3 regions of the Blautia sp. AM42-2 genome follow, and region 2 is predicted to be linked to each of the others. Evidence: predicted binding sites of a transcription regulator. Region 2 holds the regulator's gene; each other region holds the start of a gene.
The links. Region 2 encodes Rex, which represses fermentation and respiration genes when NADH is low (regulators of the CRP and FNR family bind a similar motif). Its sites were predicted from a motif close to ATTGTTAANTANTTAACAAT; they were not measured.
Positions count from the first base shown of each region.

Region 1: the regulator Rex is predicted to act here: its motif matches at 2,418-2,437, upstream of DW915_RS05125 (L-lactate dehydrogenase).
Region 3: the regulator Rex is predicted to act here: its motif matches at 1,167-1,186, upstream of pckA (phosphoenolpyruvate carboxykinase (ATP)).

Region 1 covers NZ_QUIM01000002.1:447,862-455,169, reverse strand. Annotated here, with positions in the region: gene DW915_RS05135 (4Fe-4S dicluster domain-containing protein) at 13-396, opposite strand; gene DW915_RS05130 (CoB--CoM heterodisulfide reductase iron-sulfur subunit B family protein) at 393-1,190, opposite strand; gene DW915_RS05125 (L-lactate dehydrogenase) at 1,397-2,344, opposite strand; gene DW915_RS05120 (Mur ligase family protein) at 2,848-4,398, opposite strand; gene DW915_RS05115 (MATE family efflux transporter) at 4,500-5,867, opposite strand; gene DW915_RS05105 (MATE family efflux transporter) at 6,114-7,308, opposite strand, start outside.
Region 2 covers NZ_QUIM01000001.1:372,876-380,183, forward strand. Annotated here, with positions in the region: gene DW915_RS01785 (MATE family efflux transporter) at 1-976, shown strand, start outside; gene DW915_RS01790 (S8 family peptidase) at 1,060-1,905, shown strand; gene DW915_RS01795 (NADP-dependent isocitrate dehydrogenase) at 2,071-3,273, shown strand; gene DW915_RS01800 (ABC-F family ATP-binding cassette domain-containing protein) at 3,373-5,298, opposite strand; gene DW915_RS01805 (redox-sensing transcriptional repressor Rex) at 5,453-6,109, shown strand; gene DW915_RS01810 (NAD(P)H-hydrate dehydratase) at 6,199-7,308, shown strand, end outside.
Region 3 covers NZ_QUIM01000010.1:12,360-19,667, forward strand. Annotated here, with positions in the region: gene DW915_RS11315 (MATE family efflux transporter) at 1-1,143, opposite strand, end outside; gene pckA (phosphoenolpyruvate carboxykinase (ATP)) at 1,458-3,062, shown strand; gene DW915_RS11325 (AAA family ATPase) at 3,303-4,793, opposite strand; gene DW915_RS11330 (DMT family transporter) at 5,096-6,022, opposite strand; gene DW915_RS11335 (ABC transporter substrate-binding protein) at 6,338-7,308, shown strand, end outside.

The DNA of each region.
Region 1 (7,308 bases), on a different contig from region 2:
ATGGGTTGTTTTTTACTTTCTATATTTACGGAATGCACTCATCAGAAGCTGCTGCGGAGTCTCATCATCCAGAAGAGCCGGAATTTCATCCGGAGAAAGATAATTCTCTCCTCTCTGACGGATCACGGAAAGACGAACTGCCTCGATCAGTTTGGCAGGTTTTACGTCTCTTGGACAGCGCTCTACACATGCGAAGCAGGAGAGGCATTTCCAGATGGACTTGGAGTTCATCAGTGCTTCCACATCGCCGTTCTGTACGTAAGATACAAACTGATGCGGACGGATGTCCATTTCGTTATAAGCAGGACAGGATGCGGAACATTTACCGCATTTCATACATTTTCTGGTATCCACACCGGCGATGGCACGGATTTCATCGGATGTTGCAATTTTCATGCCTGCACCTCCTCTTTGATGCCGAGTGCTTCTGCAAGAAGCTCGGTAAAGTAGGTAACCGGAAGACCTTCTTTTGTTCCGTTATTGCGCAGGTTGTACATGCAAAGCGGACATGCAGTGATCAGTTCTTCTGCTCCTTTGTAGGATGCGGATGCCATGATCTGGTCTACCATGTTGGATGCCATTTTCTTTTCTTTGAGGGATATGTAGCCGCCGCAGCACTCATTTCTCATCGGATATACGACCGGTGTTGCGCCAAGGGCCTTGATAAAGTCTTCAATGATTGTCGGATTTTCCGGATCGTCAAACTGCATTGTGGTGCTCGGACGAAGCAGCATACAGCCGTAATATGCGCCGATTTTTCTTCCTTTTAATGGGTTTACCACTTTCTCTTTGATCTTGTCAAATCCAACGACGTCACGCAGCACTTCCAGATAATGAAGTACTTTCGTTTCGCCAAGATATGGCTCGGAAAGAGCCATGTAGTTGTTTACTTTTGTCTGAATGTCTTCTACATTCGCCATGTCATCGTTTACGCGTTTGATCACGTGATGACAGGCGGAACAGACTGTGATCAGATCCTGTCCTTTTTCTTTGGCGTCTGCTAAGGCGCGAACCGAAGAAAGTTTTGTGGCGATTTCATCGGATGCCTGTGGATACACAGCTCCGCAGCACTGCCAGTTTTCAATTTCTTCCAGTTCAAATCCCAGAACTTTTGCGCACTCTCTGGCATAATGATCCAGATCTTTTGCTTTGTTCTTCAGCGTACAGCCCGGAAAATAACTGTAGGTCATGGAATTGCTCCTTTCTTACTTGCTCCTGTTGGTTTCCATTTTTCCTGCGGTATCTTCTGTCCGGCACCGGAAAAGTTTCCGGTACTCTTTTTATGTACACCCGGCGGAAAATTTCTTCAGGCGCACGTTAAGGCAGTGGGAGATACCGCTCTTTCGCACTTTCTGCCACTGCCATAAATTTTATGTTTTGAGCTTATTGCCCGCTCTTAGTGCTCGATCTGTGCGATAACTGCTTTTAATGCGTCGGCACTTGCTTTGAGTTTTTCTACTTCCTCTTTTGTCATACGCATCGGAATCTTGCCCTGTACGCCTTTCGGTCCAACGAGGGTCAGTGTGCTTAAGCATACATCCTCGATGCCGTACTCACCGTGCATCATGGAAGATACGGTTGCTACAGAATCGGAAGAAGAAAGAATGGTTGCTACCAGTTTGCATACTGCAACAGATACTGCATAGAAAGTAGCTCCTTTGTTTGCAATAACCTGTCCGCCGGAAGTTCTTACGTACTCCAGCATAGCATCTTTGTCGATCTTGGTTACGTTCCTGCCCATTTTTTCTACGGTCTCGTAGTACTCGTCCAGACTGACACCGGAAACGTAAGCGCCGCTCCACGGAATGAAGGAAGTATCGCCGTGCTCACCGAATACGTAAGCGTGGATGTTTTTCTGGGCAATGTTGAGGTGTTCAGACAGTCCGCAGCGAAGTCTCGCGGAATCCAGCATGGTACCAGAACCAAGGATCTGGTTTTCCGGAAGTCCGGAGATCTTTGTAAACACGTAGGTCATGATATCAACCGGGTTGCTTACAATGATGTAGATGGCATTCGGAGCCGCTTTTACGATTTCCGGTGTGATGGATTTTAAGATGTTTACGTTGGTCTGGGTCAGCTCAATACGGGTCTGGCCAGGCTTTCTTGCAATACCGGAAGTAATAATTACGATATCAGAGTCCTTGGCATCCTCATACTCACCTGCGATGATGGAGACCGGATCGCGGAAGCAGGTACCCTGCGCGATATCCATAACCTCTCCCTCTACTTTTTTCTTGTTAATATCGATGAGAACAATCTCAGACGCGATGTCTTCGTTCGACAGTGTATAGGCGATCGTAGATCCAACGCTTCCAGCTCCAATGATGGTAATCTTGCTGCTCATAAATACTCCTTTCTAAAATACCCCTAGTTGGTTTTTGTGATTGATAAATTTTTCACTTTCCTTATCATAGCACTATGACAAGAATTTAACAAGTGTTTTTTTCGAGCATTTTCGTGAAATCTTTTTTCTCACTGAGCCCGTACGCTTCCAGAAGGGGTGTTCTGGATATATTTCAATACAATTATACCATTTTTTGTTCTTTTTCACAAGAATTCTTTCCAAAAACTTACAGCTTTGTCCTTCATCCCGCAGAATTCGTCTTTTTCCGCATGGTTCCCGGGTTTTTGCTTTCTGTGTTTAGTTTCACACGTCTAACTTTCGTTCGTTATATTTTTAACAACTTTTCGTCATACGGGCTAGTTTCTGTCCTTCTTTTCTACATTTTGTAGGATGTATCCGCCAAATTTCCTGTCTGATTTTCATTTCTGCTGCCGCCAGACGCAAAAAAGACACGGATTTTTCTGTTCCGTGTCTTTTTTGCTCTGTTTTTTCTGTTTTTGCTTCTATTCTTCTGTTTCACGAGCCGTTGCCGCTTCGGCAAATGCATTTCCATATTCGGCAAGCGCCTCTTTTGCATAGACGGCATCTGACCGGTACGGCACATTTCCGTTTCCGACGTGCATCGTCACGTCCGCGCCTTTTCCAAGGATCAGAACAACCTCTCCCGGTACGGCGCCAAGAATCGCCTCCCGGATTGCTGCTCCGCGGTCCATGCGGATCTGGAAGGATGCACCTTCCTTTGCTATGTACCCGCCGATCTCCTCACAGATCGCCTGCGGATCTTCGTTTCCCGGATCATCCGGTACGAGGAAAATCCGGTCCGCCCGTTTTCCGGAAATCTCACCCATATCTTTTCTGCGGTTGAATGCTTTTCCGCCCGGGGTTCCGAACACAACGCTTACGCGGCTTCCCGGGTATTCGAGTGCTACGGTATCAAACATTTTTTCAAAACTCAGGCCATTGTGCGCGAAATCCACGATCGCCGTGACCTCGCCCGCGCTGCTCTCGTACGTCTCCATCCTTCCCGGAACGGTGACGCCAAGGAGGCTTTCCTTGATCAGCGAAACCGGGATTCCCATCGACCAGGCAGCCGCAATGGCAGCTACGGCATTCTCCACATTGAAGACTCCGTGCACCGGCAGGGTAAAATCTTCCGAGAAATCCGGTCCTGCCACATGAAAATAGAATTTTCCTCTGCCCGGCTTGATATCACTCACACGGATTACAGCATTTTCTTTCGATCCAAACGTAACGACGCGCTCACATTTTGCCGCAGCTTTCAGGATTTCCTCGATATGGTCGCTGTCCAGGTTCACGCAGGCGCAGGTGCAGCGGTCGAAGATCTTTAATTTCGACTGGAAATAATCATCAAAATCCTTGTGCTCCGTCGGGCTGATGTGGTCCTTGGAAATGTTCAGGAAAATGGCGGTATCAAAATGCGTGTTTCCGACTCTCTCGTATTTGAGCGCCTGGGAGGATGCTTCCATCACCATATGAGAAAGGCCTGCATCTACGGCATTGCGCATATGGCGGCACAGCTCCAGGGATTCCGGCGTGGTGAGCGTTGATGCTTCTCTCGTCTTTCCGTCGTAATATTCAATCGAACTTAACAGTGCACATCCGTTTCCGCCCTGTTTTTTCAGGCAGGCATCGAGCATCGACTGCAGGTAGTAGGCTGTCGTTGTCTTTCCTTTTGTTCCGGTCAGCGCCGTGACATGCAGCGACTTTGCCGGATAATCGTAAAACGCCTCACCCAGCACAAACTGTGCTTTTCTGGCATCGTTGACGATGAGTGCCGGAATTTCTTTTCCCGCTTCGTATTTTTTTTCACTTACATAGGCAACAGCACCGCGGTTTACGGCGTCTTTTAAGTATGCCTCTTTGAATGCAGCTCCTTTGCAGAGAAACAGCGTTCCCTGATCCGCTCCGCCCGAAAAATACGTTACGAGGGTAACTGGTCTGTCCTCTCCTTCTTTTCCTTCCGGCTCTGCAAATTCCACCAGAAGGCCTTCCTGCTCCAGAAGTTTCTTATATTCTAATACCGACTGTTTCATAGGATATCTTCCTCTCTTCTATGGGATTCTTTTTCAGCTTTCCTAAAATCCAGGCTCCATTATACCAGAATTGAAACAGCTTGTCCATCTTGCGGCACGGCTTACATCATCTGCGCATTTTTCTCAAAAAGAGAACGAAGCGTTTTTGCGCAGTACAGGTACGCCGGAACGAGAAACAGATCGGCGAGAATCCATGCCACCGGGCTTGCGAAGCAGACTGCGGTGTAACCAAAATACGGAACCAGGAAAAAGGCTACCACCGAACGGCCGATCATCTCGCAGACGCCGGCAAGGATTGCAAATTTGCTGAAGCCCATGCCCTGCACGGTAAAGCGTACGACATTGACAAGGGTCAGCGGAATGTAAAATACCATGTTGATCAGCAGCATCTGACGCGCCTGGTCGAGGATGACCGTCTCGGATGCATCTACAAAGAGAAGCGAAATCTGGCGGGACCACAGAAACATAACTCCTAAAATGACCACGGAATACACGCTTCCAATAATGGAACTTGTCAAAATACCGGTGTTGACACGATCCATCTTCTTCGCACCGACGTTCTGTCCGGCATACGTCGCCATAGTGGAGCCGAGCGCGTCGAACGGGCAGCAGCAGAACATGGAAATTTTACCGGCAGCCGTAACAGATGCAACCGCAGTGGAACCAAGGCCGTTGACAGCGGTCTGCAAAATAACACTTCCGATCGCGGTGATTGAATACTGCAGTCCCATCGGGATTCCCATATTGCACAGATTAAGCACATAATGCTTGTGCAGCTTCCAGTCCTCTCTCGTAAAAGCAAGGATGGTGAATTTTTTCTTCATATAAAAGAGACACAGGAATCCAGAGACTCCCTGCGCGATAATCGTCGCCCACGCGGTTCCCGCTACTCCCATCGGGCGGACCAGAGCAAGATCTAGCACGATATTCAGTATTGAAGAGATACCGAGGAAAATCAGTGGGGAGCGGCTGTCGCCGAGGCTCCGCATGATTGCTGATGTCTGGTTATAGAGCACCATAAGCGGAATTCCGAGGAAAATAACAAAGATGTAAGCGTATGCACCGTCCAGAATATCGGACGGGGTTTTCATCAGAATCAGAATGTCGCGGCACCAGATGCAGACAAGAACGGTCATCACCACGGAAAGAATACCGGCCAGGACGGCTCCATTTCCTACATACCGGCACAGTGCTTTCCGATCTCCTGCACCGAACATCTGCGCAACCGGAATCGCAAATCCGTTGCAGACTCCCATACAGAATCCCACGATCATGAAGTTGATCGAACCTGTACTGCCAACAGCCGCGAGCGCTTTCGCGCCTAAGAATTTTCCTACAATAATCGTATCGACCATGCTGTAAAACTGCTGGAACAGCATGCCGAGCAGCAGCGGCAGTGCAAACCCCAGAATCAGTTTTACCGGGCTGCCGTTTGTCAGATCTTTTACTGCACTTTTCTTTGTTGCCATGTGATGTCCTCCCTATTGTCGTATGTTTTTGCTTCCCCTTTTTGTCGAATCTCATGCCATTTTATATCTTGTTCTCCCGGAATGCAATCCCGTAATACTGACGAATTGCATGACGGTTTTTCGTCACTTTTACGTGTTTTTGACATGGGCACATCGTTTTATTTTCTGCATGCGCAAAAACAGCTGCAGCCGGCTCCCACCCTGGGAACTCTGACCGCAGCCGCTTTACTGCTTTTTTCAAAATTTTTAATCTGCAAGTGCTTTTTTCTTCCACTGCAGCAGAATCATCACTGCCACAAGCGCCGTCAGGAAATCCGAAACCGGCTGGGAGGCAATAACACCGGAAAATCCGGCGATCTTTGATGCACAGATAATGACAATGGCAAAAATCACGCCCTGACGTCCTGCAGAGAGAATCAGCGCGCCTGCCCCATTTCCAATCGCCTGGAAAATGCAGGTGGAGGCAAGCACAATACCGACAAACGGCATGCCGATGAGCTGGACACGGAGAATCTGCTGTGCGACTGTGATTACACTGGCATCTTTTAAGAACAGTCCCACCAGAAGCGGAGCCGCCGCACCGAGCACAATCGCCATTCCGGCACCGGTCAGCACTTCCAGAAGGAAGGCAAAACGGATTGTCTCGTTGAAACGTTTTTTGTTCTTTGCGCCATAGTTGTATCCGACCAGTGGCTGTCCGCCGAAAGCAAAGCCAACCATGACAAGAACGGAGATCATGATGATTTTGAGGGCAATTCCCATCGCTGCGACTTTATCTGTTCCATACGGCTGTAAAAAGCGGTTCGTCAGCGTCACGCCGATGCTCTGCATGAAGTTGGTGACAGAGGCCGGAATGCCGATCGCAAGGACGGCGAGGACTTCCGCGCCGGTCACTTTCAGTTTCCGGAAATCGACGGAGAGATAACGGCATTTCTTTATTATAAAAATCACATAGAAAATATCGCCGCAGATATTGCCAAGCACCGTAGCAATCGCAGCACCTGCCGCTCCCAGACCAAGGGTGTAGATAAAAACCGGGTCGAGAATGATGTTGACCACGGCTCCGATCATCGTTCCGATCATGGATGCTTTGGCAAAACCTTCGGTGCGCACCAGGTTGTTCGGTGTCAGCTGGACAATGATAAACGGTGCGCCGAGTGCAATCCACTGGTAATAGTCCCCCGCATACTGCCACGTCGTCTCATCGCAGCCGAGAAGACCAAGAATCGGCTGTTTGGCCGCAAGCAGGATGATGCTGACCACAATGCCGACAGCAATCGCCGCATAAAAGCAGAATACACTGATCCTTCTTCCGTCCTCGTACTCTTTTTTGCCAAAGAGACGCGAAATGACGGAGCTGCCGCCGACACCGAAGATGTCTCCGAGTGCGATCATCAGCGTGAAAATCGGCGTGCCGAGCGATACGCCGGCGATCAGTGCG
Region 2 (7,308 bases):
CGGCGGAAATGAAGCGATCGCATCATACGGCATGCAGTATTTAAGCATCTGCATGTTGGCATCCCTTGGCCAGATGGGACAGTGGGTCTTTGACCGGTTTGTCATGGCAAGTGGAAAATCGCACCTCTTTATCTTCACGCTGTCCGCCGCATCACTGACCAATCTGATTCTCGATCCGATGTTCATTTTCGGCTGGTTCGGTCTTCCGCGCATGGAGACGGCCGGAGCTGCGCTTGCAACAGTCATCGGTCAGTTCATGGGCTGCCTTGCCGGAATGCTGATCAATAAAAAATGGAATCCGGAGATTCCGTTTGCCTTTACCTTGAAGCCGGATTGGGAGAGCGTGAGAGAGATTATTAAAGTCGGCTTTCCATCCACGCTGGTGCAGATTTTTACCTCCGTTGTCAACATGGCGATGAATGCGATTGTCATTACGTTCTCGTCTACAGCTGTTGCGGCTTTTGGTATCTGCACGAAAATTCAGAACATCACAACGGTTGGCGTCCACGGTATCACAAATGGTCTGATTCCGATTGTGGCGTACAATTACGGTGCAAAACAGAAAGAACGAATTCGCCAGTCGATCCGTTACGGCATTCTCTACGGCGGCGGACTGTTCCTGATCTTTTTCGCCGTGCTGGAATCCTGCCCGGGATTTGTACTGAAACTTTTTGATGCCTCCGACAACCTGATGAACATCGGAGTTCCGGCGCTTCGCATTCTCGCCGTCGCCTATCTGCTCTCCATCCCGGGGCTGATCTATCAGGCATCGCTGCAGGGACTTTCCCTCGGAAAAGAAAGCATGTACATATCCATGACCCGCCAGGCTATCCTGCCGCTGGTGTTCGCTTTTATTCTGAAATGGTTTGGAAATCTGAATCTGATCTGGGTATCTTTCGTTCTGGCCGAGCTCTGCGGCATCCCGCTTGCGATGATGCTCTGGAAGCGGAAAGGGGAAAAACAGATACAATTTTAAAAGAGTTGATAAGAAAAAGGCTGTTTCTTGCAAAGGGCAGCCTTTTTGCATACCATAAAATAAGAATACGCCGGAGCTTTGCGATGAACGAGCAGAAAATTCTGACAGGACAAGGAATTACCGTGGCGGTGCTGGATACAGGGATTTTTCCGCATATTGATTTTGATAACCGGATTGCGGCGTTCCGGGATCTGGTGTACGGGCGGGAGACGCCTTACGATGATAATGGGCATGGGACGCATGTCTGCGGAATCCTCGGCGGAAGCGGAAGAGCATCCGGCGGGAAGTACCGGGGTACGGCACCGGAATGCAGATTTGTGGTAGCAAAAATTCTCGACCGCAGGGGAAACGGCAGAAAGCAGGATATCCTTGCGGCGATTGACTGGGTGTGCAAAGAGCGAATAAGACTTAATATCCGCATTTTAAATATTTCAGTGGGAACAACAGAGCAGGAAAAATCGGTGGATGATCTGCTCGTGCAGGCGGTGGAGCGCGCCTGGGATGACGGGATCACAGTTGTGACAGCGGCCGGAAATCTGGGGCCCGCTCCGGGCAGTATTACGGCGCCGGGGAGCAGCAGAAAAGTGATCACTGTGGGAGCGGGCGATCTGCTGGAGCCAAGAAGAGGAATCTCCGGATGCGGCCCGACACGGGACTGCGTCTGCAAACCGGATCTTGTCGCGCCTGGAAAACGTCTCATTTCCTGCGCGCCTGGAAGAAGCAGGAAGGAATATGTGGTGAAGAGCGGCACCTCGATGGCGGCACCGCGGGTGTCCGGAGCCGTGGCTTTGGCACTTGAACGGGTTCCGGATCTTACAAATGTCCAGGCGAAAATGCTGCTTTGCGAATCGGCGAGAGACCTTGGCCTTCCGCGCAACCGTCAGGGGCATGGGATGCTTCAAACAGACCGTTTTCTGTCTCTTCTGTGAGACACTGTGCGGCAGCATAAAAAAAGAAAAATGAAGGAAAACACCTCTCATCCTGCAAAAATTGTGTGAATTTATGGGAAAACGCCAAAAAATCAGGCGAATTTTGACTTGACAAGCTATAGGATACTTTATACAATAAACGGGAATAGAAAAAGGAGGCCTACTATGGAAAAAATTCAGATGACCACTCCTCTGGTAGAGATGGATGGAGATGAGATGACCAGAATTCTCTGGAAAATGATCAAAGATGAGCTGCTTCTCCCGTTTATTGACCTGAAAACGGAATATTACGATCTGGGACTGGAACACAGAAACGAGACGAACGATCAGGTAACCGTAGATTCCGCAAACGCTACCAAGAAATACGGTGTAGCAGTCAAATGTGCCACCATTACGCCGAATGCAGCGCGTATGACCGAGTACAATCTGAAAGAAATGTGGAAGAGCCCGAACGGAACGATCCGTGCCATGCTCGACGGAACCGTTTTCCGTACCCCGATTGTCGTAAAAGGCATCGAGCCGTGCGTGCGCAACTGGAAAAAACCGATCACGATTGCCCGTCATGCATACGGGGATGTCTATAAAAATGCAGAAATGCGCATTCCGGGACCGGGAAAAGCAGAGCTGGTTTATACGGCTGAGGACGGCACCGAGACAAGAGAGCTGATCCACAACTTCACCGGCGCCGGTGTCATTCAGGGCATGCACAATCTGGATAACTCCATAGAAAGCTTTGCGAGAAGCTGTTTCGAGTACGCACTGTCCACGAAACAGGATCTGTGGTTTGCAAGCAAGGATACGATTTCCAAGAAGTATGATCACCGCTTCAAGGATATCTTCCAGGAGATCTTCGATGCAGAGTACAAAGAGAAATTTGCAGAAGCAGGCATTACCTACTTCTACACTCTGATCGACGACGCCGTTGCCCGCATCATGAAAGCAGAGGGCGGCTTTATCTGGGCCTGCAAGAACTACGACGGCGATGTCATGAGCGACATGGTATCCTCCGCCTTCGGTTCCCTTGCGATGATGACTTCTGTTCTCGTATCCCCGCACGGATATTACGAGTACGAGGCTGCGCACGGAACCGTACAGCGCCACTATTACCGTCACTTAAAAGGTGAGGAGACATCCACCAACTCCGTGGCCACCATTTTTGCATGGACCGGCGCACTCAGAAAACGCGGGGAAATGGATGGAAACGCAGAACTTTCCGCATTTGCAGACCGTCTGGAAAAAGCAACGATCGCAACGATCGAGAGCGGAAAAATGACAAAAGACCTTGCGCTGATCACCACCATGGAAAATCCGACCGTATTAAACAGCCGTGATTTCATCCTGGCCATCCGCGAGGAGCTGGAGAAATAATTAAACGAAGCAAAAAAGAAAGCCGATCCGGCATTCCCGCAAAAAGGGATGCGCCGGACCGGCTTTTTCTGTTTTGAATTTTTCCGGGGAAAACCAGGCCTACTCGGCAAGCTCTTCCCATTTTTCATACAGCTCTTCGAGTTCCGCGGCAATCTCTGCTTTCTCTTTGCTTAATTTCACACACTCTGCCACATTCGTTGCGACTTCCGGTTTCGACATTTCCTCATCAATTTCCGAATCGCGTGTCTCAAGCTCTTCAATTCGTTTCTCCGTCTTTTTCAGCTCGTTCTCTTTCTTGCGGAGACGTGCCTGTTCTTCTTTCTGCGCTTTCCAGTCCAGCTTTGTGGAGGAGGCTTCGGAAGGAGCCGCTGTTTCTTCCGGAGCGGCGGCATCGGCAGCAGGAGCATAGATGCGGGTCAGCTCTTCTTTTTTCTCCAGATAGTAATCGTAATTTCCGATATAGTTGACGAGTGTCTGTCCCGTCAGCTCCAGAATCCGGGTTGCAGTCTGATTGATAAAGTAACGGTCGTGGGAAACGTACAGTACCGTTCCAGTGTAATCCTTCAGCGCGTTTTCCAGAATCTCCTTTGATACGATATCGAGGTGGTTGGTCGGCTCGTCGAGGATCAGGAAGTTGGCGTTCGAGAGCATCAGCTTGGCAAGAGAAATTCGTCCGCGCTCACCGCCGCTCAAGGTATGAATCGGTTGGAAGACATCGTCGTTTGTAAACAGGAAGGCGGCCAGCACATTTCGGATTTCGGTGTTTGTCAGATACGGATACGCGTCGGAAATCTCCTGGAAAATGGTCTTTTCCATGTGGAGTACCTGATGCTCCTGATCGTAGTAACCGATCTGTACACGGCTTCCAAGTGTAAAAGAGCCGGCATCCGGTCGGATGACTTCGTTTAAGATCTTTAAGATCGTCGTTTTTCCCGTTCCGTTGTTTCCGATGATTGCGACGCGCTCCCCGCGCTTGATTTCGAAATTCAGATCCTGGAAAAGCGTCTGTCCCGGGAAGGCTTTGGAGAGATGCTCGACAGTCAGCACATCGTTTCCGCTTGTGATGCGCGGCTCCAGACGGATCCGCATATCGGAGCGTACTTCCGTCGGTTTTTCGAGAACATCCATTTTGTCCAGCATCTTTTCACGGCTCTCGGCACGCTTGATGGATTTTTCCCGGTTGAAGGATTTCAGCTTTGCGATGACTTCCTCCTGATGGTGGATTTCCTGCTGCTGGTTGACCCAGGCATGGTAAGCGGCCTCGCGGAGCATTGCTTTTTTCTGACTGTAGGCGGTATAGTTTCCCTCAAAAGTTGTTACTTTTTTATTGTCCACTTCAACGACTTTTGTGACAACGCGGTCGAGAAAGTAACGGTCATGGGAGACGATCAGGACGGCTCCGCTGTAATTTAAAAGATACGTTTCGAGCCAGGAGATCGAGTCCATATCGAGGTGGTTGGTCGGCTCGTCGAGCAGAATGATGTCCGGTTTGGTGAGCAGCAGTTTACCAAGTGCCACGCGGGTCTTCTGACCGCCGGAGAGGGAGTCCACCTGTTTTTCAAAATCGCTCTCGGAAAAGCCAAGACCTTTTAAAACACCGACGACTTCACTGCGGTACGCGTATCCGTTTTCCAGTTCAAAGGTATGGGAGAGGCGGGTATAGGTGGAAAGAAGTTCATCCAGCGCTGCACCGGATTTTGTCTTCATATCACTTTCCATCTGACGGAGGCGTTCCTCCATATCGATCAGATTCTGTTTCGCGGTCAGCACTTCCTGGTAAATGGAAAGGTGTCCGGTCAGATCCTGATGCTGGGCGAGATAGCCCATCGTCTTTCCTTTGGAGAGGATGACCTCTCCCTCATCGGCCCTCATTTCGCCGATGATGATTTTTAACAGCGTCGATTTTCCGGCACCGTTGATGCCGACCAGTGCGGCTTTTTCGCGTTCTTCTATATGAAAAGATGCATTTTTGATAATTTCCGTTGTCCCGAATGCTTTCGAGATATTCTGACATGCAAGAATCATGTGGTTCCTCCAGATAACATATTTCTGTATTTTGACATAATACACCATCCTTATTATAGAGAGTAATACACAAAATTTCAAGAAATCTTTGACAATTTTCTATCAACCATATATAATATGAATATATGCAGGTGTAAATAAGGAGGAATTTATCTTGGAAGAAAAAGGAATTTCGCGGGCAGTTATCAAAAGACTTCCTAGATATTATCGTTACCTGGGCGAATTGCTGGAGGACGGAGTAGAACGGATCTCTTCCGGTGAGCTGAGCGAGCGGATGAAAGTGACAGCTTCCCAGATTCGCCAGGACTTAAATAATTTCGGCGGCTTCGGCCAGCAGGGGTATGGTTATAACGTGCGGTATCTGTACAGCGAGATTGGAAAAATCTTAGGTCTGGACAGAGTCCACAATATGATTTTTGTCGGAGCCGGAAATCTGGGACAGGCGCTTGCCAATTATGCGGCCTTTGAAAGAAGCGGATTCAAAACGGTCGGTATTTTTGACGTCAACCCGGTATTAAAAGGAATCTCCGTGCGCGGAATTGAAATCCGCATGGCGGACGAGCTTCCGGAATTTATCAAGGAACACCATGTGGAGATTGCGGCTTTGACACTGCCAAAAGCAAAAGCGGTAGAGATGGCAGAGATTCTCGTGGATAACGGTGTAAAAGCAATCTGGAATTTTGCACATACCGATCTAAACTTAAAACTTCCGAAAGATGTGATCGTCGAGAACGTCCATCTTTCCGAAAGTCTGATGCGTCTCTCCTACAATCTGACCAGATATGAGGCGGAGCATCCAAAGAACAATTAAGAAACCAAAACAAAAGCAGGAGAGTCTTCGGGAAACCGGAGACTTTTTCTGTTCACTTTCCGGATAAGGCAGGAAAAGGAGGAAAAGCGATGAAACGGATTCTTACAGCAGCACAGATGAAGCAGGCAGACCGCAATACGATCGAAACCATGGGGGTACCGTCCCTGGTACTGATGGAGCGCGCGGCGCTGTCCTGCGTGGAGGAGCTTCAAAGTGGAACATGGAATACAGGAAAAGTCCTTGCTGTGTGCGGTCCCGGAAATAATGGCGGGGACGGTGCGGCAATTGCACGGATTTTAAAGACGAAAGGGGTGGATGCGGAACTGTTCTGTCTTGGAAATCCGGAAAAATACAGTGAAGGCATGAGAGTACAGAAGAAAATTGCGGAAAATTATGGGGTCCGTGAGGTTAAGAATCCGGATTTCCGGGAATATACTGTTATCATAGATGCCATCTTTGGAATTGGCGTATCCCGTCCGCTGGCAGGGGAGTACCGGAGGGCAGTGGAAGCAATCTGCGCAAGCGGTGTTCCTGTTCTTGCCGTGGACATCCCTTCGGGGATCCACACGGATACCGGAGAGGTCCTTGATGCGGCGGTGAAAGCCAGAGCCACGGTGACATTTGCCTGTGCAAAGCCAGGGCTTCTTTTTGATCCCGGAAAACGATATGCCGGAGAGGTCCTGGTCCGTGATATTGGAATCGGCTTTGATGCAGGAGAAGAGGAGACGCCCTGGTACGGTTCAGTGGAAAAAGAAGATCTGGACCGGTTTCTTACCCGCACGCCGATGGGAAATAAGGGAACCTTCGGAAAGGTGCTGGTACTTGCCGGTTCCGGTGCCATGTGCGGAGCCGCTGTTTTGTGTGCCAGGGCAGTCCTTGCATCCGGTGCCGGCATGGTAAAGGTTGTGACAGAGGAAAGAAACCGTACGCCGCTTTTCTGTGCCCTGCCGGAAGCAATGGCGGATTTCTGGAAGGAGGATGAGCCGCTTCCGGAAGAAGCCCTGCTGCAGGATCTCGCCTGGGCGGACGCTGTTGTTGCGGGACCGGGACTTTCCAAAAGCCGGACGGCAAAAGAACTGCTCGTTTTTACGGTGCAGCACACAGAAGTTCCTCTTGTTCTGGATGCAGATGCGCTGAACCTGATTGCAGAAGATGCAGAGATTCTTTCGGGCTATCGGGCAGAAAAAATTTTAACGCCT
Region 3 (7,308 bases), on a different contig from region 2:
GACAGCGCGGTAATACCCGTACAGCAGAAACAGCCATCCGATGCCGAGATAGAACGAGCCTTCCAGCCGCAGGTACTGTACGCCGATCGCGACGACCTCCATTTCTGATGCTTTCACGAAAATCTGCATCAGCGGATGCGCGAACAGATTGACAAGCAGAGAAATGACGATGGAAAAAGCAGCGCTCAGTGCAAAAGCATCTTTCGTGCCGCGCCGGATCCGCTCGTGATTTCCGGCCCCGTAATTCTGTGCGGTGAAAGTGGAGTAGGCATTTCCGAAATCCTGCACCGGCAGATAGGCAAAGGTATCAATTTTCACCGCGGCCGCAAATGCCGCCATGACCGCCGGACCGAAGCTGTTGACGAGCCCCTGTACCATCAGAATGCCGAAATTCATGACCGACTGCTGAATGCAGGTCATCGAAGAAAGATTCAGAATCTCTTTTAAAATGGAATGGCTGAAACGCCATTCTTTTTTTGACGGCAGCCACATGCGGCAGCGGAGCAGCACATAGAGCAGAATACCGACGGCGGACACATACTGCGCAAGAACCGTAGCGAGCGCCGCGCCTGCGATGCCGAACGGCAGTACAGCGACAAAGAGCAGATCCAGTGCAATGTTCAGCACAGCAGAGACAGCGAGAAAAATCAGCGGCACAGAAGAGTTTCCGAGCGCGCGCAGCATACAGGAAAAGAAATTGTATACGGATGTTGCAATAAGGCCGGCAAAGATAATCAGAAGATACGTCCGCATGCCGGGACGGACTTCATCCGGGACGCGAAGAAACGTAAGGATCGGCTCGATGCCTGCATAAACAGCGAGATTCAGCACGAGCGTAACGGCAAGGATCAGCAGAAACGCGTGGAGAATTGAAAGTTTTAAAGAAGAAAGATCTTTTCGTCCCTGATAAATCGAAAAGAGCGCACCGGCGCCCATCGACAGGCCGAGAAAAATGGAAGTCAGAAACGTCATCAGCGTATAGGAGGAGCCGACGGCGGCGAGCGCATTGCTTCCGAGAACGCGTCCGACGATCAGGGTGTCGGCAATGTTGTAAAACTGCTGCAACAGATTTCCTGCGATCATCGGCAGGGCAAACAGGATAAGAGAGCGGGAGATTTTCCCGCGGGTCAGATCGTAATACATAAAGAAACTTCTTTCCGAACATAATTGTTAATATTATAACATAAAAAATCAAAAAATGTCAATTTGCAGGATGAAGTGTACAAAAGTGCAATTGTCAGAAAATTTCGAAAAATCGAAGTTTATAAAATTTTTACAGATTTTGGGACACGTTCTGTAAAAAAACGGAAGATTTTCAGTTGATTTTTTTGGCCTTTTATGTATAATTAGAGTAGAAGAGGCCGGCTGGTCCGGTTTCTTAAAAAGGATACCTTCAAATTTCTGCATTTTGCAGAATGAAGCAGTATTACTATCAAAGGAAAGAGGTTAATTACAAGATGGCACAGATCGATTTAACAAAGTATGGCATCACCGGTACCACAGAAATTGTGTACAACCCTTCTTATGAGCAGTTATTTGAGGAAGAGACAAAACCAGAGCTGGAAGGCTATGAAAAAGGCCGGGAGACAGAGCTTGGTGCAGTTAACGTTATGACCGGTATCTATACAGGCCGTTCACCGAAAGACAAATACATCGTTGTGGACGAGAATTCGAAAGATACTGTATGGTGGACTTCTGATGAGTACAAAAACGATAACCATCCGGCAACCCAGGAAGCATGGGCAGCAGTAAAAGAGATCGCAAAAAAAGAGCTCTCCAACAAAAGACTGTTCGTTGTAGATGCATTCTGCGGTGCAAATAAAGATACCCGTATGGCTATCCGCTTCATCGTTGAGGTAGCTTGGCAGGCACATTTCGTAACTAACATGTTCATCAAACCTACAGCAGAAGAGCTTGAGAACTTCGAGCCGGATTTCGTTGTATACAACGCATCCAAAGCAAAAGTTGAGAATTACAAAGAGCTGGGTCTGAACTCTGAGACAGCAGTAGTATTCAACATCACAAGCCGTGAGCAGGTTATCATCAACACATGGTACGGCGGAGAGATGAAGAAAGGTATGTTCTCCATGATGAACTACTATCTGCCGCTGAAAGGCATCGCTTCCATGCACTGCTCTGCAAACACAGACCTGAACGGTGAGAACACTGCAATCTTCTTTGGACTTTCCGGAACAGGAAAAACAACACTTTCCACAGACCCGAAACGTCTTCTGATCGGTGATGACGAGCACGGCTGGGACGACAACGGAGTATTCAACTTCGAGGGCGGCTGCTATGCAAAAGTTATCAACCTGGACAAAGAGTCTGAGCCGGACATCTACAACGCAATCAGACGTGACGCTCTGCTTGAGAACGTTACTGTTGATGCGGAAGGCAAAATTGACTTCAATGATAAGAGCGTAACCGAGAATACTCGTGTATCTTATCCGATCAACCACATTGAGAACATCGTTCGCCCGATTTCTTCTGCACCGGCAGCTAAGAATGTTATTTTCCTGTCCGCAGATGCATTCGGCGTACTTCCGCCAGTATCTATTCTGACACCAGAGCAGACTCAGTACTACTTCCTGTCCGGATTTACTGCAAAACTTGCAGGAACCGAGCGCGGAATTACCGAGCCGACTCCTACCTTCTCTGCATGCTTCGGCCAGGCATTCCTGGAGCTGCACCCAACCAAATATGCAGAAGAGCTTGTTAAGAAAATGGAGAAGAGCGGAGCAAAAGCATACCTGGTTAACACAGGCTGGAACGGAACCGGAAAACGTATCTCCATCCGTGATACCCGTGGAATCATCGATGCAATCTTAAGCGGTGCTATCAACGAAGCTCCGACGAAGACTATTCCGTACTTCAACTTCGAAGTTCCGACTGAACTTCCGGGCGTTGATCCGGCTATCCTGGATCCTCGCGATACCTATGCTGATGCTTCCGAGTGGGAGACCAAAGCACTGGATCTGGCTGAAAGATTCATCAAGAATTTTGCAAAATATGAAGGAAACGCTGCTGGTAAAGCACTTGTTTCCGCTGGTCCGCAGAAATAAATTTTCTGAATTGACCGAAAGGAAGCCCCTGACATGAAAGTGTCAGGGGCTTTCTTTTATGAAAATATCTGGAGAAATAAAATAGTTTCCTGCCCGAAAGTACAGACTGATGGGACAGGAAACTATTTTACAGCACACTCTAAAATAATGCAAAAAATTTCAGCACCACAGAGCGTGAATTGCTGCGTCACTGGTTTTCGCCGTACCCTGATACGCCTTCAAAATAGAAAATAAGGCAGATCAGCAGGACAAGAGCAGTTCACGTACCATTTCTGCATCAAAGGTAACAGAGGAAACATGGTTGACTTCTATCTGATATAACGCATTTGCTGCGATATGCTCAGCAGCCTGCTCAAGATCACGAATACCGCTTGTGTTTTCGTGGCAGGAGATTACGGCATCGAGTCCTTCCGGCGTCAGAATGCATTCTTTTTCTTTCATACCGATACGTTTTAACACCTTTGGAAGTGCATAGCGGGAGAAAATGATTTTCTTTTCTTCCGGTGTGTAATCCGGAATTTCAATCACAGCGAAGCGGGACATCAGCGGAGCACTGATCTGGTTCTTGTCGTTTGCGGTTGCAATCGGGTATACACCGACGGTCGGGATCATACATTCGATATAGTTATCGGTAAAACCAAGATTATCAAGAAGGGTCAGCAGAACATCTGCCGGGTTTCCGTTTCCTTTGCCGGAGGCAGCCTTGTCGAGCTCATTGATGATAAAGACGAGGTTGGATTCACCAGCCATGGAAAAAGCATCCATGATGATTCCCGGTTTTGCGTTTGCGTAGATGCGGGAACTTCCGGTCAGCTGTTCCGGGTCATTAATCGAACTCATATCGAGTGTGGTCCACGGTAATTTTAAGATACGCGCAACGGCATAAGCAATCTGCGATTTTCCGGTTCCGGCAGGACCGATCAGTAACAGACCATAGGCCGGCAGCGTATGAGTCCGGTTAATCTGAATGATGGTTTCGATAATTCTCTGCTTCACACGTTCCATGCCATATAGTTCTTCATCGAGGATCCGGCGTGCTTCCACTGGATCAATGGCTTCAAAATAGTTGCTTTTCCATTGAATATTCATCATCATGGAGAGGGCGCGCTGCGCGTGACGACGTTCTTCGGGAGAGACTTCGTGGGAACGGGCAACAGCGAGGTTTCGACGAGCCCAAAGGCGGATATTATCCGGCAGCGTTCTTCCGGCACAGTTCATAAAATCAGTGATGGATTGGATGCTGGTGAGCTTCATGCTGTCACCGGTTTCCTCCTGATCCTCATCCTCAACTTCTTCTTCCGGTGCATTGCTGGCGAGGAGACGCTCAATCATAAACTGTAAAAATCCATCCTCAGCCGAAAGCTTTGCGCCGCCACCGAAAGCGATCTCGCGGATTTTGTAAACTGCATAACCGTCGGATGTTTGTGTGCCGGAAAGGCGGACATTGATATGGTTTTCACCGAGCCATTTTAAAAGGCTGACAAAACGGGCATCGATCTGGAGAATGTCGGCGATGAAGGTTTCTTCTTCCTCTTTAAATTCGAACGATGTCCGTTTTGCCGGGTTTGTGAAAATACCGCAGGGATGATGCGGGAAGGCCTTCTCTTTTGTATCCAGAATTAGGATCGGCTGATCCGGAGAAGTAAACGGTGCGTTTGTGCGGAAAACAGTATACGTACATTCGGAAACTTTTGCTTTTTCCGGGGAATTGCTGAAATCAAAAACGGGCATGACAGAACCTCCTAATAAAATAAGTGCTTATTGGTACAATAAAAACAGTGTAGCACGAATTAAAAAATCCTGCAATCAATATGCAGAATTTTGTATTTTTATGCTATGAAAATATTGGGCAAGCGGATATTCGAAATGGAAGCAGGGGACTTACTAGATTCGGTTAAATTTTCGGAAGGCATAAAAAAGCCCTCCGGGCAGGATCACACTGCGGCGGAGGGAAATTATGTCATCAAAGCAAGCTGTCGTAAGAAAGAAGCTCGCAAAACGGGAATCTTTCTTACACTGAAAAAGGAATGGCATCAGGAAACAGCGTTGGTTTTGGAAAAGCCCGGAAGCTGTACCAGCACGATCGCTGCAAACATCAGAATACAGCCGGAGAGCTCGCGACCGGAGAGTGCCTGATGAAGGAAAATCCAACCGGCGAGAACGGAAAAAACGGATTCCAGGCTCATCAGCAGAGAAGCCATGGTGGAATTTAATCCTTTCTGCCCGATGATCTGCAGGGTATAGCCGACACCTGAAGAGAGAATTCCGGCATAGAGAATCGGCATCCAGGCGTGCAGAAGATCGGAGATGTTTACGGTTTCAAAGAGAACCATACAGACAGCGGACAGGATCGAACAGGTAAAAAACTGAATGCAGGACATTTTGATGCCGTCGACAAGCGGAGAAAAATGATCAATAACCAGAATATGTATGGTAAATCCGAGCGCACAGGCAAGCACAAGAAGATCACCCTTTTGCAAAGAGAAGGATCCGTCTGTCATGCAGAGCAGATAGAGACCGGCAACGGCAATGAGAACTGCGAGCCAGACCTTCGGTTGTACTCGTTTTCGGAGGAACAGGCCGCAGACCGGAACAAGGACGATGTAAAGTGCAGTGATAAAACCGGCCTTTCCGACGGTTGTGTACTGGATGCCGATCTGCTGCAGGGTCGAGGCGACAAACAGTGCGATGCCGCAGAGAATACCGCCCGCCCAGAGTGTTTTTGGCTGTGTGCCATTTTCTGACGAAGCATCTGGCGGTAGGGTTCGCTTTTTACGCGAGGAGAAAAAGACAATCAGCGGAAGAAGCGTAAGTCCGCCGAGCAGGTTTCGTGCCGCGTTGAACGTAAAAGGTCCGACATAATCCATACCGGTCTGCTGTGCGACAAAGGCAGAACCCCAGATCGCAGCGGTCAGAAGCAGAAGCGCTGACTGTCGGTACTTATGAGAAACAGTATTCATAATAGAAAAAACCTCCTGAAATTGATACGATATTCATCATAGCATAAACAGATGGAAAAAGCGAACGGAAAAATGGCGGAAAAGACGGAAAAATGGTACAAATAATCATAATGACGAAATAGTGCAGATGTTGCGAAAATGAATATGTGAAAAGTGAGCAGAACAAAGAAAATTATAAAGGAAAAAATAAGCAACTCAACCAACGCAAAACAAAAAAAGAACACCAAAAACAAAAAATAGACACTGTTTTTCTAACAGCCTTTGTGTATAATGAACTCATCAAGCAAGAACGAAAACCTTAAGGAGGTAAAAAGTATGAAAAAGCGTAACATGAAAGTCCTTGCACTGTTAATGACAGTGACAATGGCAGGAACGATGCTTGCTGGATGTGGAGACAGTGGAAGTACAAGCACCGGTTCATCCGGAGGAGCAACAGCATCCTCCAGCGGAACAGCAGATGCATCAAGCGATGCCACAGCAGCATCTTCCAGCACAGCAGATGCTTCCAGCGAAGATACCACAGGTTCAGATGATGTGGTAGGAGAGCTTCCAAGAAATGAAACTCTTTACTTCGCAGGACAGCAGTGGGGTACCGTCAACGATTACAACCCAATGTCCGCAAACTCAAACAATGCAATGGTTATAGCACAGGGCGATGCTTCACGTGTACTTGTTTATGAAACTCTTTATATGTGGAATCCATTGGATGCAAAAATGTATCCGTTGCTTGCAGACGGAGATCCAGTGTGGAACGACAATCGTACCGAGATCACAGTGAAAATCAAAGCTGACGCAAAATGGAATGACGGCACACCGGTTACTGCAAAAGATGTAGCAGCTACCTATCATGCACATGTAGATTACAATTCTTCTACCGGCGCTGAAATGAAGAGCTACATTGCAGATGTTGTTGCACAGGATGACAGTACCGTAGTCTTCAAACTGACAACCGATGACTCCGGCGAAGCAGTTAACCCGGTTCTTGCGGAAAGATATCTTCCAATGCTTTATATCATGCAGGAAAACTATCTGAAGACCGTAGCTGACAGAAACAACAACGATGCTGAAGCAATTAAAATGGATAAGATGGACGATCTGGTAACTTCCGGACCGTACAAAAAATACTTTGACAATGACCAGAACGTAGTTCTGATCCGCGATGATAATTATTGGGGACAGGCAGATTCCATGTGGGGTAAGCTTCCGGTTCCGAAATATATTTCTCACCCGATCTTTAAAGATAACGCAGCAGCTACCACCGCATTCCAGAATGGTGATATTGATGT